One region of the Rouxiella sp. WC2420 genome, then DNA from elsewhere that is predicted to be linked to it. Evidence: predicted binding sites of a transcription regulator. Region 1 holds the regulator's gene; the other holds the start of a gene.
The links. Region 1 encodes sigma-54, which starts transcription at its own class of promoters, with help from an activator protein. Its sites were predicted from a motif close to GTTGGCACANNTTTCGCTNT; they were not measured.
Positions count from the first base shown of each region.

Region 2: glnK (P-II family nitrogen regulator) is a predicted target of sigma-54. The motif match lies at 2,685-2,704, and genes of this name have one in related genera.

Region 1 is NZ_CP165628.1:4,794,032-4,801,954, reverse strand. It holds gene AB3G37_RS22100 (transcription antiterminator) at 1-1,064, shown strand, start outside; gene npr (PTS phosphocarrier protein NPr) at 1,112-1,384, opposite strand; gene rapZ (RNase adapter RapZ) at 1,412-2,266, opposite strand; gene ptsN (PTS IIA-like nitrogen regulatory protein PtsN) at 2,313-2,783, opposite strand; gene hpf (ribosome hibernation promoting factor) at 2,916-3,203, opposite strand; gene rpoN (RNA polymerase factor sigma-54) at 3,227-4,660, opposite strand; gene lptB (LPS export ABC transporter ATP-binding protein) at 4,708-5,433, opposite strand; gene lptA (lipopolysaccharide ABC transporter substrate-binding protein LptA) at 5,437-6,003, opposite strand; gene lptC (LPS export ABC transporter periplasmic protein LptC) at 5,981-6,556, opposite strand; gene kdsC (3-deoxy-manno-octulosonate-8-phosphatase KdsC) at 6,553-7,119, opposite strand; gene kdsD (arabinose-5-phosphate isomerase KdsD) at 7,164-7,923, opposite strand, start outside.
Region 2 is NZ_CP165628.1:4,201,900-4,209,822, reverse strand. It holds gene AB3G37_RS19510 (SmdA family multidrug ABC transporter permease/ATP-binding protein) at 1-605, shown strand, start outside; gene AB3G37_RS19505 (SmdB family multidrug efflux ABC transporter permease/ATP-binding protein) at 632-2,410, shown strand; gene glnK (P-II family nitrogen regulator) at 2,766-3,104, shown strand; gene amtB (ammonium transporter AmtB) at 3,173-4,459, shown strand; gene tesB (acyl-CoA thioesterase II) at 4,617-5,483, opposite strand; gene AB3G37_RS19485 (YbaY family lipoprotein) at 5,765-6,334, shown strand; gene AB3G37_RS19480 (MGMT family protein) at 6,443-6,751, opposite strand; RNA gene ffs (signal recognition particle sRNA small type) at 6,894-6,990, shown strand; gene AB3G37_RS19470 (NCS2 family permease) at 7,035-7,923, opposite strand, start outside.

The sequences.
Region 1 (7,923 bases):
TACCCACTGATATTAACGCTGACGACGAGGAGTCGCTGGTCGATTATATCTTGTCGTATATCAATGCTCACTATAACTATGATCTGCAAGGTGATAAGCAGCTTCGATCAGATTTGCTGACTCACATCAAAGCGATGATCACTCGGGTTAAATACCAGATCAATATTCCTAATCCGCTGCTGAATAACATCAAACAGCATTATCCGATGGCTTACGACGTTACGCTGGCTGCGGTTTCAAGCTGGGGAAAATATACCCCTTATAGTCTGAGCGAAAATGAAATTGGCTTCCTGGTGCTGCATATCGGTGTCGGACTTGAGCGGCATTACAATATCGGCTATCAGCGCCATCCGCAGGCGATGCTGGTGTGCGACACCGGTAATTCCACCATTCGGATGATCCAGGCTCAGATTAGCCGAAAATTCCCACAAATTGTTATTACTCGCGTTATTTCGCTGCGAGAGTACGAAAAGCTTCAGCATATCGACGAAGATTTTATCATCGCAAATGCGCGCGTTGCCGAGCGTAATAAGCCGGTGGTGGTCCTTTCTCCATTCCCGACTGAGTTCCAGATGGAGCAATTGGGGAAACTGGTGCTAGTGGACCGTACGCGGCCATATATGCTGGAAAAATTTTTCGACCAGCGCCACTTTATGCGCCTTGATGAACCTATGACTCAGGCGCAGTTGTTTCGCAAAGTGTGCAGCCAGCTTGAGGAAGAGGGGTATGTTGATGAGGAGTTTCACCCTTCGGTGGTTGAACGCGAAGAGATTGTTTCGACCATGCTGGGTGAAGGGATCGCGCTGCCGCACTCGTTAGGACTGTTGGCCAAAAAAACGGTGGTAATTACCGTGCTCTCACCCCAAGGCATCAAATGGGGGGATGGCGAAACGGCGCATGTCATCTTCCTGCTGGCGATAAGCAAGGCCGATTATGAAGAGGCAATGGCGATTTATGATCTGTTTGTCACTTTCGTGCGCGAGAGATCGATGAGCCGCCTGTTAACCAGCAAGAGCTTCGATAGCTTCAAGGAGATTGCGATAGATTGTTTGAGCCGGATTTAAAAGGATTTTTCTCAAACAGGGCGGCGTCTGCGGCCCTGTCAAAAGGCTTAGTCTTCATCAAACCCTGAATTAATCAGGTTGATGACAGCCTCCAGCGCTTCTGCTTCATCGGGACCGGTGGCTTCGATTTCAATTTCTTGACCTTTAGGGGAATCGAGCATCAGCAATGCAATAACGCTGCTTGCTTCGGCCTCAATACCCGCGTCGTTACGCAGCATCACTTCCGATTCAAAACTTTGTACCAGCTCGAACAGCTTCATGGCCGGTCTTGCGTGCATTCCCAGCCTGTTTTTAATCTCAACCTTTTGTTTTATCGACATAACTTTTACCGTTATAAAGAGAAACTGTCACGATTTGCGCTTTTCAAGCGTGCGGTGGCGGGACTGTACGTTCTTGCCACGGGAACGAAAATAGTCCGCGAGCTGCTCGGCCACGTAAACCGACCGATGCTTACCCCCCGTACAACCGATTGCTACCGTTAGATAGCTACGGTTATTGGTTTCCAGCATCGGTAGCCATTGCTCGAGATAGCTGCGCGTTTGATAGATAAAATTATGAACTTCAGTATGGCGATCGAGGAAGGCGGCAACGGGTTTGTCCAGGCCGGTCATCGGGCGCAACTTCGGGTCCCAATGTGGATTTGGCAGGAAACGAACGTCGAACACGTAATCTGCATCGATAGGAAGGCCGTGTTTGAAACCAAAGGATTCAAACACCATCGTCAATTCACGCTCGCGTTTGCCCAACAAACGGGTGCGCAGCATTTCAGCCAGTTCATGCACTGACATCTCGGAAGTATCGATAATCAGGTCAGCGCTTGAACGCAATGGCTCAAGCAGCTCGGCTTCTTGATCAATCGCGCTTTCAAGAGACAGATTCTTGCTGGAAAGAGGGTGCAAACGCCGAGTATCGCTATAGCGACGGATCAGCGTGTTGCGATCGGCATCCAAAAACAGCAGCTGTGGCGAGAAGCTGTCCGGAAGCTGAGTCATGGCATGTTCGTAAACTTCAGGCGTCTCTGGCATATTGCGCACGTCGATACTTACTGCGGCTGAAGTATTACGTTCGGCCAACTCTCTGGCGAGCTGAGGCAGTAAAACGACCGGCAAATTATCAACGCAATAAAAGCCCATATCTTCCAGCGCACGGAGGGCAACGGACTTCCCGGAACCAGAACGGCCGCTGACAATCATCAGCACCATTATATTCTCTCCCAAAAATACTTTTGTCTTTCAAGTTATAGGGGTGCTACTCGTCTTCGGTAATAATCTGGAATAACTCTTCGTCGCTTTGTGCCCCGCGCAGACGTCGACACACTGCTTTATCAGCCAGCTTTTTGGCGACCAGAGACAGAGTATGTAAATGGGTTTTACATTGATCTGCAGGAACCAACAAGGCAAAAAGCAGGTCCACCGGCTGATTATCCACTGCGTCGAAAGCAATCGGCTGTTCGAGTTGGATGAATACGCCAACGGCTCGCAACGTGTCTTCTTCGAGTTTTCCATGAGGGATCGCGATCCCAGCACCAATCCCGGTACTGCCCATGCGTTCACGGGTCAGAATGGCATCGAAAATCACCTGTGGCGAGAGGTTCAGCTGTTTGGCTGCCAGTTCGCTAATGATTTCCAGTGCGCGTTTTTTACTGGCGCAGTGAACATTGCTCTTGGTGCATTCGGCATTTAATACCGAGGTCAACTGCAGTGCTGTATCGTTAATCATCTCATTTTCACTTAGACTGATCCCAAAGATTTATCGGCTCGCACTTTACCCTCTTAACTTGAAGTTGCACCTGTTTTAGTAGCAATTTCAAGTACCAAAGATAAAAATAGCGAACCGATATAAAGTTAAGGATCAGTGCTGTTTCAGTTTGTCTTTATGCTTATTAAGCTGTCGGGCCAGTTTGTCTACCAGTCCATCGATAGCGGCATACATATCCTGATGTTCCGAGGTTGCATGCAACTCACCCCCGTTCACGTGCAACGTAGCTTCCGCCACTTTTTGCACTCTCTCAACGCTCAATATTACGTAGACCTGGTTAATACGGTCAAAATACTGCTCTAGTTTCGCAAACTTTGCGTTCACAAACTCTCGCAGAGGTTCGGTAATTTCTACGTGATGCCCGGTAATATTGAGTTGCATGATGTCTTCCTTCTCTGTTGAGGTCAAACCAACTGTTTACGCTGGTTTGATGGCGGGATTGACAAAGACTCTCGGTATTTCGCTACAGTGCGTCGTGCCACCATAATGCCTTGATCCGATAGCATAGTGGCTAACTTGCTGTCGCTCAGAGGTTTGACGGGGTTTTCCGCCGCGATTAATTTTCTCACCAGTGCGCGGATTGCCGTGGAAGATGCTTCACCACCGCTATCCGTACTTACATGACTGGAGAAGAAATATTTTAATTCGAAAATGCCTCGCGGACTGTGCAGGAACTTTTGCGTAGTCACACGGGAGATTGTCGATTCGTGCATATCCACGGCACTGGCGATATCTGCCAGCACCATGGGTTTCATAAACTCTTCACCGAGATCAAAGAATGCCTGCTGCTGCTCAACAATACAACGTGTCACTTTCAATAATGTGTCATTGCGACTTTCAAGACTTTTAATCAACCACTTGGCTTCTTGCAGGTTACTGCGAATAAATTGTCCGTCGCTATCGTTACGCACTGAATTACCCATCGCGGCGTACTGTTGATTGATCTTCAGGCGTGGAATGCTGTCTGAGTTTAATTCTACCGTCCAGATTTTGCCTACTTTACGTACCAGCACGTCTGGAATGACATATTCGGATTCACCGGTGTTGATCGACTGTCCAGGCCTTGGGTCCAGAGACTGGATCAGCTGCATGGCACCTTTAAGTGTATCTTCTTTTAAACGTGTTGAACGCATCAGCGCACGAAAATCGTGATTTGCCAGCAGATCGAGATGTTCGCTGACAATCAGGCGTGCTTCGGTCAAAAACACGGTTTCAGAAACATACTGCGATAGCTGAATCAGCAAGCAATCACGCAAATCTTTCGCCGCTACGCCGACCGGGTCAAAACGCTGTACGCGCTTGAGCACCGCCTCTACCTCATCCATGCTGACTTCTTCATCGCCAATACTTTCGAGGATGTCGTCCAAAGATATGGTGAGATAGCCGGTGTCATCGACAGCGTCAACAATCGAGGTTGCAATAGCGCGATCGGTATCGGTGAAGGGTGTCAGTTCGACCTGCCACATCAGATAGTCTTGCAGAGTCTGAGTAGTTTCACCCTGATAGACCGGCAGCTCGTCGTCGCTGTAATCATTGCCGGTGCCCGAAGGCGTACCTGCGGTGTAGATTTCGTCCCAGGTGGCGTCGAGTGGAAGTTCCTCGGGCATGTCTTTCTGCTCGAGGGCTTCGCGGGTATCAAGCGCTTCGTTTTCAGGGGCTTCTACTGAGTCTATTTCATCGTGCAGATCGGATTGTTCCAACAGCGGATTGCTTTCCAGCGCCAATTGTATCTCTTGCTGGAGTTCAAGCGTGGACAGCTGCAACAGGCGAATTGCCTGCTGTAGCTGCGGTGTCATTGCCAATTGTTGGCTGAGCCTGAGTTGCAAACCTTGCTTCATATCTTGGATTCTTTCCGTTTTTAAAAATTCGCCGATAACTTAGATGATTAAAGACGGAACGCTTCGCCCAGATAAACGCGTTTAACTTGCTCATCCTGCAGGATTTCTGCAGGGGTGCCGTGAGCAATAAGATGCCCCTGGCTTACAATATAAGCACGCTCGCACACATCGAGCGTTTCACGGACGTTGTGGTCGGTAATCAACACACCAAGCCCGCTGTCACGCAGGTGTTCAATTATTTTTTTGATATCGATAACTGAAATTGGGTCAACACCCGCAAATGGTTCATCCAGCAGGATAAATTTCGGGTTGGCGGCCAATGCACGAGCGATTTCTACACGACGACGTTCACCGCCTGACAGTGATTGCCCAAGGCTGTCGCGCAGATGGGAAATATGAAACTCTTCCATCAGCTCATTGGCACGAGCAACGCGCTGTTCTTTGTTGAGATCCTCACGAATCTCCAGCACCGCCATCAGGTTTTTGAACACGCTCAGACGACGGAAAATTGAGGCTTCCTGTGGCAGATAGCCAATCCCGCGACGGGCACGAGTATGGAGTGGAAGCAGACTGATATCTTCGTCATCAACCACAATCCGCCCTGCATCGCGTTGAACGATACCGACCACCATATAAAAGGTGGTGGTTTTACCTGCGCCGTTTGGCCCCAGCAAGCCGACGATTTCGCCTGACTTGACTGACAGACTCACGTCTTCAACAACTTTGCGGCCTTTATAGGCTTTAGCCAGGTTTTCTGCAATTAATGTTGCCATAAGTTAGTATTTACTCTTTTTCGGTGCTGCAGCCGGTGCGCCAGGAGCTGGGGTTTTTTCCTGAAGCTGAGAAGGTATCAGCACGGTGGTTACACGGTTGCCCTTGTCGCTAAATGCCTGCATCTGCTGCTGCTGCACCAGATAGGTAATGCGGTCGCCTGTAACGTTGCTGTCCAGCTGTTGCAAATAAGCTTTGCCTGTCAGCGTAATCAGATCTTTGTCAACTTCATAGCGGACTTTCAGGGAGTGCCCTTGAATCGGCTTGCCGTTGTCCTGCATCTGGTAGAAAGTCACCGGGTTACCGAAGCCTTCGACGATTTCTTTGCCAGATTGACCGCCAGGGCGAACAATGGTCGCGCGATCGGCATGAACCAGAATACTACCCTGTTTGACCACAACGTTGCCCGTAAGGGTCACGGTATTGGTATTGATATCCACAGCCTGATTGTCAGAAGTGACCGTCATTGGCTGCTGCGTGTCGGTTTTCAACGCCAGCGCCGGGATGCTTACCGCTAACAGCGAGGTGGTAATCAACAGGTTACGGATTTTATTTTTTGCTTGGAATTTCATAATTAGTATTTACCTTCTCGATCAACTGTGCGGTTTTATTCCTCAAATTTCCACGCATTCGCATGCCGTTAGAGGTGAAACCTGTACCGTAAATGTAGACTTCGTCGTCTGACGCTACGTCCTGTGTGACCAGGTTAACCTGGGCATTGTCTGTTTTTATTCTTTGCAGCTGTGACGTTGTTGGCGTCAGACTATCAATTTGCACGTGACCATAAAGATACAACATTTTATCGTTGGTCAATTTTGCGCGATCGGAACGGATAGTCCAGGTCGCGACGCTGGTGTCTGGATCATACGTCGTCACAACCGGGTTGGTGAACCATGACACGAGATCGGTCGTATAATATTTAACTTGCTCGGACACCAGTCTGTAATTCAGTTTGCCGGTCGGATCGTACACCACTGTTACGCTGTGCTGGCTCTGATAAGTTGGATCCTGTGTATTCAGCGGAGGTGCAGGCGCTTTATTATCGTTATCCGATATCGTCCAGCCAATCAGCACCAAAACCAGCAGGCCCAGCAACAGAGTCATCCAAAGTCTTGTTTTGCTCATATCGACAGCCCTTTGGCGTCCTCCAGCTTGCCCTGTGCCATTAAAATCAAATCGCACAGTTCACGAACTGCACCGCGTCCACCTGCGATGCGAGTAATATAATCAGCTTTGGGTAGCAGGATCGGGTGGGCATCGTTAACAGCAACGGAGAGACCGACTTTCTCCATCACCGGCCAGTCGATCAAGTCATCACCAATATAGGCAACCTGCTCAGGTTGCAGCGATAGTGTATCTAACAGTTCGCGGAAGGCCAAAAGCTTATCAGACTGTCCTTGATAAAGATGGCGGATGCCCAGCGTTTTAGCACGATCTTCCAATAATTTGGCCTTGCGCCCAGTAATGATTGCCACTTCAATATCTGAAGTCAGCAGGCAACGGATCCCATAGCCATCGCGCACGTTGAAGCTTTTCAATTCTTCGCCATTATTTCCCATGAAAATCAGGCCGTCAGACATTACGCCATCAACGTCACAAATCAGCAAGCGGACAGCTTTGGCTCGCTCCAGCACTTCTGCGCTAACGGGACCATAACAGGTATCCACATTGGCTGCGCTATTACTCATTCGGGCAGTTCCTTACGTTACAGGCCAGGTTCAAATTTTCTAAATTAAACAACACCGGCACGCAGCATGTCATGCATATGTACCACACCCAGCAGACGGTCGCCATCGGCCACCATGACGCAGGTAATGTTCTTTTCCTGCATCAGATTCAGGGCATCGACTGCCAGCAGCACCGGGCGAACGCGAATGCCGCCAGGGGTCATCACGTCGGTAATTTTTGCTTCATTGACGTTAACACCCATATCAAAGATACGGCGCAAATCACCATCGGTGAATATGCCTTCGATTTTCATTAAATCGTCGGTGATCACCGTCATACCAAGATTTTTACGGGTGATTTCGAGCAGGGCATCACGCAGTGAGGCATCGCGGCTAACCTGCGGGATTTCACTGCCGGTATGCATGATATCGCTGACTCGTAAAAGAAGTTTGCGACCCAGTGCGCCGCCCGGATGGGACAGGGCAAAATCCTCGGCGGTAAAACCGCGCGCTTCAAGCAGTGCGACGGCAAGAGCATCGCCCATCACCATTACCGCAGTGGTGCTGGTGGTGGGCGCAAGGCCTAACGGACAGGCCTCTTTCGGCACTTTGACACAAATGTGCACGTCTGCTGCTTTACCCATCGAACTTTCGGGATTGGCAGTCAGGCAAATCAAGCGAATATCCAGACGTTTCAGCACCGGGATCAGCGCCAGAATTTCGTGCGACTCTCCCGAGTTGGAAATAAGGATAACGATATCCTGCGTCGATACCATCCCGAGATCGCCGTGGCTGGCTTCAGCCGGATGGACGAAGAAAGCTGGC
Region 2 (7,923 bases), 590 kb from region 1:
CTCAGGGCAGCATTCGCTATCAGGGCAAGCCGCTGAGTGAAGTGCTGCTCGATGACTGGCGATCAAGGTTGTCAATCGTCAGTCAAACGCCGTTTTTATTCTCTGATACCGTGGCGCAAAACATCGCGCTGGGGCGTCCCGACGCAACTCAGGAACAGATCGAGCAGGCGGCAGAAATGGCCTGCGTGCATCAAGACATTCTTCGTCTGCCGCAGGGTTATGACACCGAGGTCGGCGAGCGCGGCGTGATGCTGTCCGGCGGCCAAAAGCAGCGCATTTCCATAGCCCGCGCGCTGCTGCTCGATGCAGAAATCCTGATCCTCGATGATGCGCTGAGCGCCGTCGATGGCCGCACGGAGCACCAGATTTTGCAAAACTTGCGCCAGTGGGGCAGTGATAAAACGGTGATCATTAGTGCGCATCGTCTGTCAGCTTTGGTCGATGCCAACGAGATTCTGGTATTTACCAAAGGTGGCATCGTGCAGCGCGGCGACCATGAAACGCTGGCGGCCAGCGCCGGCTGGTATCGTGATATGAATCGTTATCAACAGCTTGAAGCGGCGCTGGATGATGTTCCTGCCTCACAGGAGCCGGTGAATCAATGAGTCAGATTCTTTCAAAAAATCCACCGATGAAAAAGATCAAGCTTTGGCCAACCCTGAAACGCCTGCTGGTGTATGGGAAATCCTATCGCCGTCCGCTGAGTATCGCAGTGATCATGTTGTGGATCGCCGCAGCGGCCGAAGTGCTGGGTCCAATTTTAATTAGCTATTACATCGACCATTATGTTTCCAAAGGACTCTTGCCGCTGGGCATGGTCAGTCTGTTGGCGATCACTTTTATTTTGCTGCAAATTCTGGCCGCCAGCCTGCATTATTCTCAGGCGTTGCTGTTCAACCGCGCTGCCGTGGGAGTCGTTCAGCGCCTGCGAACCGAAGTGATGGACGCCGCATTGCGTCAGCCGCTGAGCGCCTTTGATACCCAGCCGGTGGGGCAACTTATTTCTCGCGTCACAAACGACACCGAGGTCATCCGTGATCTTTACGTTACCGTGGTTTCTACCGTGCTGCGCAGCATTGCATTAATTGGTGCGATGCTGGTGGCGATGTTTCTGCTCGACTGGCGCATGGCGCTGATTGCCATGTGTATTTTCCCGGCGGTGCTGGTGGTAATGGCGCTGTATCAAGTTTACAGCACGCCGGTGGTTCGTCAGGTGCGTACCTATTTGGCCGACATTAATGACGGTTTTAACGAAGTGATTAACGGCATGGGCGTGGTGCAGCAGTTCCGCCAGCAGAAGCGTTTTGGTGAACGCCTGACCCGTGCCAGCCAGTCGCACTACCTTGCGCGCATGAAAACGCTGAAGCTGGAAGGCTTTTTGCTGCGCCCGTTGTTAAGTCTTTTTGGTTCGCTGATTCTATGCGGCCTGCTGGTGCTGTTTGGCTTTAGCGAAGAGGGCAGCATCGGCGTCGGCGTTTTGTATGCTTTTATCAACTATCTATCTCGACTTAACGAACCGCTGATCGCCCTGACGTCACAACAGTCGATAATGCAGCAGGCGGTGGTCGCCGGTGAGCGTATTTTCGATTTGATGGACCGCTCGCAGCAGGAGTACGGCGAAGATGCCAAACCACTGACCAGCGGCGAAATCGATTTTCGTGACGTGAGTTTTGCCTATCGTGACGACCAGTGGGTGCTGGAGAATATTTCTCTGCACGTTCCATCGCGCGGCTTTGTGGCTCTGGTCGGGCATACCGGCAGCGGTAAAAGTACTCTTGCCAACTTGCTGATGGGCTACTATCCGCTAAACAAAGGCGAAATCCTGATCGACGGCCGCTCGCTGACGTCTTTGTCTCACAGCTGTCTGCGAAAAGGCGTGGCGATGGTGCAGCAAGACCCTGTGGTGCTTGCCGAAACAGTGCTCGCCAACGTGACTCTGGGTCGTGATGTTAATGAAGCGCAGGTCTGGCACGCGTTGGAAACCGTCCAGCTGGCACCGCTAATAAAAGCCATGCCTGAGGGGATTCATACCATTCTCGGCGAACAAGGCAATAATCTGTCGGTCGGGCAGAAACAATTATTGGCGATGGCGCGCGTTCTGGTGCAAGCCCCGGAAATTTTGATCCTCGACGAGGCAACGGCAAATATTGACTCCGGTACGGAACAGGCAATTTCACGCGCTCTGCGAGCGATCAGACAACAGACCACGCTGGTGGTGATTGCTCACCGACTTTCGACTATCGTTGATGCCGATAACATTCTGGTTTTGCATCGCGGTCAGGCAGTCGAGCAGGGCAGCCATTTTCAGCTGTTGCAGGAAAAAGGCCGCTACTATCAGATGTATCAGTTGCAGCTTGCCGGTGAAGAGTTAGCCACCGCAGAGCAGGGCGAAACCATGCCATTGGCATAATTAAAATACGCCCAGCCAATAATTTCAGCTCGGGCGTATACCTGCCAAAGGCATTTTCAACTCTGGTGTTTTATCCCCACGCACCATCTTCATGCATCGCATCAGCATGCTCTCATACTTCTGCACTATTTTTGACCTGCATGCACCAAATTAGTGCTTAATCATCGGCGCTTTTATTATTGCCTTGCGCAGGATCCTTGCCAAAGTGACTCCTAATTATTCTGGAAATGCCGCTGGCTGGGGTTAATGGGCTGAATCGATAACATTAGACACATTTGGCACATCCTTTGCTTTATCCAAATCGTATCGGGCGTGAGTCGTATCACGATAAGCTCTTAATTTAAGGAGTGGCAAAATGAAGCTGGTTACTGTGGTGATCAAACCTTTCAAGCTGGAAGACGTGCGTGAAGCACTGTCTGCTGTGGGCATTCAGGGGCTGACCGTAACAGAAGTCAAAGGTTTTGGTCGCCAAAAAGGTCATGCGGAGTTGTATCGTGGTGCTGAGTACAGCGTCAACTTCCTGCCAAAAGTAAAAATTGATATCGCGATCGCCGACGATCAGCTCGATGAAGTTATCGACGTGATAAGCAAAGCGGCCTACACCGGCAAGATCGGTGATGGCAAAATTTTCGTTGCCGAATTGCAACGCGTTATTCGCATCCGTACCGGCGAAACCGACGAAGCAGCACTGTAATTAAAGACTCGGTGATTAGCACTAGAACAGTGGAACTCTGATCGTAGAGAAATAGGGGTAGACTAATAATGAAAAAACTTTTATCCATGATGGGGCTGGCTGCGGTTGCTATGCTGCCTTCGCTTGCGATGGCTGCCGACCCGGTTGCCAATGGCGCCGATAATGCCTTCATGATGATTTGTACGGCTCTGGTTTTGTTTATGACCGTCCCTGGCGTGGCGCTGTTCTACGGCGGCTTGCTGCGTTCTAAAAACGTATTGTCGATGCTGACTCAGGTCATCGTCACTTTTGCTCTGGTTTGCGTACTGTGGATGCTGTATGGCTACAGCCTGGCATTCAGCACCGGTAACGCTTTCTTCGGCGGTTTCAGCAATGCCATGCTGAAAGGTATCGGTCTGACCTCAGTCACCGGAACCTTCTCTCAGCTGATCCACGTTGCTTTCCAATGCTCTTTCGCGGCGATTACCGTTGCGCTGGTGGTTGGCGGTATCGCTGAACGTGTTCGCTTCTCTGCGGTTCTTATCTTCACCGTGATTTGGCTGACCTTCTCCTACATTCCAATTGCACACATGGTATGGGCTGGCGGTTTCCTGGCGGCAGACGGCGCGCTGGACTTCGCGGGCGGTACCGTTGTTCATATCAACGCAGCGAGCGCGGGTCTGGTCGGTGCTTATCTGTTGGGCAAACGTGCTGGCTTCGGTAAAGAAGCCTTCAAACCACACAACCTGCCAATGGTATTCACTGGTGCTTCAATCCTTTATGTTGGCTGGTTCGGCTTTAACGCCGGTTCGGCAAGTGCTGCAAGCTCAACAGCGGCACTGGCGTTCCTTAACACTGTAATGGCCACCGCAGGCGCGATCCTGTCATGGGTATTCGTAGAGTGGATGGTTCGCGGTAAACCTTCGCTGCTGGGCGCTTGCTCAGGCGCTATCGCCGGTCTGGTTGCTATCACACCAGCCTGTGGTACCGTCGGCGTGGGTGGTGCTCTGATTATCGGTCTGGTAGGCGGCGTTGCTGGCCTGTGGGGTGTTGTCACCCTGAAAAAATGGCTCAACGTGGACGATACCTGTGACGTGTTCGGCGTTCACGGCGTGTGCGGTATCGTAGGTTGTATCCTGACCGGCGTATTCAGTGCCAGCTCTCTGGGCGGTACCGGTTATGCAGAAGGCGTGACCATGGGTCACCAGGTTTGGATCCAGTTGCTGAGCGTAGTGGTGACTCTGGTCTGGTCAAGCGTTGTAGCGTTCATCGCTTACAAAATTGCTGACATGGTTGTGGGTCTGCGTGTTCCGGAAGAACAAGAGCGCGAAGGTCTGGATGTTAACAGCCACGGCGAAAATGCCTACAATCAGTAATACAAGCCAGTAATATGAGCCAGTAATACAAGCGAATAAAATACGGCAGTAAAACAGGCTGGCTCAATTATAAAATATTCCGTACAAACGGATAATGATGAGATAGCAAAAGGGGGCGATATGATATCGCCCCCTCTTTTTTGGCTGCACGCCCTGATTATTCAGCCTGACGCTGGCGCATTACTCCTTCTTGCACCGTTGAGGCGACCAGCACGCCGTCACGAGTATAAAACTGTCCCCTGACAAAGCCCCGCGCGCCTGAAGCCGAAGTGCTTTCAATGCTGTACAACAGCCATTCGTCGAGGCGGAAAGGGCGATGGAACCACATCGAATGGTCGATAGTTGCGACCTGCATTCCTGGCTCAAGGAAGCCGACGCCGTGTGGTTGTAACGCGGTAGGCAAGAAATTGAAATCCGAAGCATAGCCCAGCAGATACTGATGAATGCCTAAATCATCGGGCATCTCGCCGTTGGCTTTGATCCAGATCGCGCGTTCCGGCAAGTCTTTATGGCCCTGTAGCGGGTTATGGAATTTCACTGGCCGCATCTCGATTGGCCGCTGACCCAAAAACTTTTCGCGAAATTTCTCGGGGATCAGATGCGCAAACTGCTGCGCTATTTCTGATTCGGACATCAGTGTTTCCGGTGGCGGGACAACCGGCATCGTGTTCTGGTGCTCGAAGCCCGGTTCCTGACTTTGAAAAGACGCGGTCATGTAAAAAATCGGCTTGCCGTTTTGTACTGCTTTAACCCGACGAGCGCTGAAGCTGTTGCCATCGCGCAGGATCTCAACGTCGTAAATAATCGGTTTGCTGCTGTCACCTGGACGCAGAAAATAGCTATGAAAAGAATGGACTATGCGATCGTTGGGCACGGTTTGCTTGGCGGCATACAAGGCCTGACCGACCACCTGTCCGCCAAACACCTGGCGCAACCCGAGATCTTCACTTTGACCACGAAACAGCCCTTCTTCTATGCTCTCAAGATTCAGCAAATTTAATAAATTATTTAGCGTCTGACTCATGGCTAGCCTCGTCAAAGTAAAATATTTTCCCGTCAAATTACACGTATGAATTATGGCAGGAGTGGGCGGTAAATCCCGCTAATAGGTTGTCTCAGCAAGGTTTACATCATTGATGATAGTGGATACTTTTTCTCGGCAGAAGGGGGCTTTCTCCCATCGGTAGGAAAAAATCGGATTTATGTGCCATAGTTATTAATACGAGTGGTTAAATTAACTATTCCAATCAAATTGACATGTATAAATCGATGTCGAAAAGATGATCCTTAAAGGAGTACGATCTTATGAAACTTTGGCAGATAGTAGGTGGGACCGCGCTGTCTTTTGCAATTGCCGGATGTTCTTCACATCAGCCGACACCGCCACCAGCTTCACCTAATTCGACCGCTAGCTCGTCTTCAAGTCCAGCAATAACAGGGCCTAACGTATCCGGGGTTGTGAATATATCTCAAGCTATAGCTCTGCCGCCAGACGCAGTACTGACGGTGACGTTGTCGGATGCTTCAGTTCCTAATGCTCCTTCTCGCATAATCGCGCAGAAAGTGGCGCGCACTCAAGGGAAGCAGGCTCCGTTTAGCTTCATCCTGCCGTTCAACCCACAGGATATTCAGCCAAATGCGCGAATCTTGCTGAGTGCAGCAGTGACCATGAACAATCGTGTAGTGTTTATCACTGATAACATCAAAGAAGTGATCACCGATGCGCAGGGAACACGCGCCGACCTGAATCTGGTGCCGGTACCTTCTGTGCCTGTTGCGACTAAACCAGCCGGTTTAGGCCCTATGGGCAATCCGATGACCAATGGTTCTAACAGCGCCCCAATGCCACCTATGGCTCCGACCTCAAGCTGGTAATCACTGATTATCGCCTGATCCTGTACTTCTCCTCAATTCGGGGGAAGTACAGGATAGTCAAACGAGTGACTTCCTCTGCTTGCAGGGGAAGTTTTGACCCTTTGGAAATTAGTATTTCCAGCCAAACTTTAGTAAATCAATTTTCCCTTCATTAAAGACAATCCCTTCCTCGAGCAGAGCATAGCGCTGCCGTTTGAAATCTTCGCCTTGTTGCGAAATTTCACCATAGCGGTTCACCACTCGATGCCAAGGTAAAGTACTGCCTTCGGGGAGCTTTCTCAGCACGCCGCCAACCTGTCTTGCCGCTCGCGGCGAACCTGCCAGACGAGCAACATCGCCATACGTGGTGACTTGCCCATGGGGAATGGCCGCGAGGATCTGAAATACTCGTTGGCGAAAATTGTCCACTTCTGACATACAAAGCACCTTAAAAAAAGAATTCACCGTTGATTGTATAAGAAAACAACGGTTGTCGGCAGTTAACTTGCTTTTGTTATGGTCATCCGTGATAATGCCCACCGCTTCGCAGTACTGAAGCCGTCAACGTCAATGGGGGCCCTGTTGGTTCTCCCGCAACGCTAACTTGTTAACCAGGTCAGGTCCGGAAGGAAGCAGCCATAGCAGGTGTCGTGTGTGCCGGGATGTAGCTGGCAGGGCCTCCACCAATTCAGCCCTACCTCTTTCTAAAATCCTTCTTGAATCAGTGATGTGTTAGTGTCGCAAAATAGTAAACCAGCGGAATGGCCAGCACATACAGACTAATTGGTACTTCGCGCGCTTTGCCTGCCACGACCTTAATCGCCACATAAAAAAGCAATCCTGCCGCAATACCAGTCCCGAAACTGTTGGCAATCAGTGTTGCCATCACCATCATCAACACCGGCAAACCTTCGGTAAAATTACCTAAATCGACTTTGCGCAGCCCGCTAAACATATTCAGCCCAATTAAAATCAATGCAGGCGCAGTTGCCTCTTTCGGGATCATCAGTGCAATCGGCGTCAGCAGCAATGTCAGCAGGAACATCACCGCCGCGGCCAGCGCCGTAAGCCCGGTTTTTCCTCCTGCCTCTGCTGCTGCAGCGGATTCAATCAGCGCCGTGGCCGCAGGAATGCCGACGATAGGCCCCAACGCGGCGGCGATCGAATCAATCATGAAGGGGCGATTGATATGCTGCATATTGCCCTGTTCATCAAGCAGTCCGGCTTCGCCACCCACTGCCAGAGTCGTTCCCATGGTTGAGAAAAACTCCGAAGCAAAGAAAATAAACAGGAAAGGCAGGAAGGTAATATTGATTGCGCCGAGCAGGTCGATTTTGCCGACCAGCTGCGTCAGCGAGTGCGGGAGGGCGATCCATTGTGCGGGAAGGTGAGTGATGCCAAACGGAATACCGGCCACCGTGGCCAGCAAAATTGCCCAAAGAATGGCTCCCGGCACACGACGTGCCTGCAGGCCAATCGCCAGCAACAGTCCCAAAAGAGCAATTAGCGCGCCCGGTGTGGTGAAATCGCCCAATCCCAGCGCGTGAGTTTTGGCATTGGCTATCACCAGTCCGGCGTTGCGAAAGCCGAGCAGGGCGACAAAAATACCG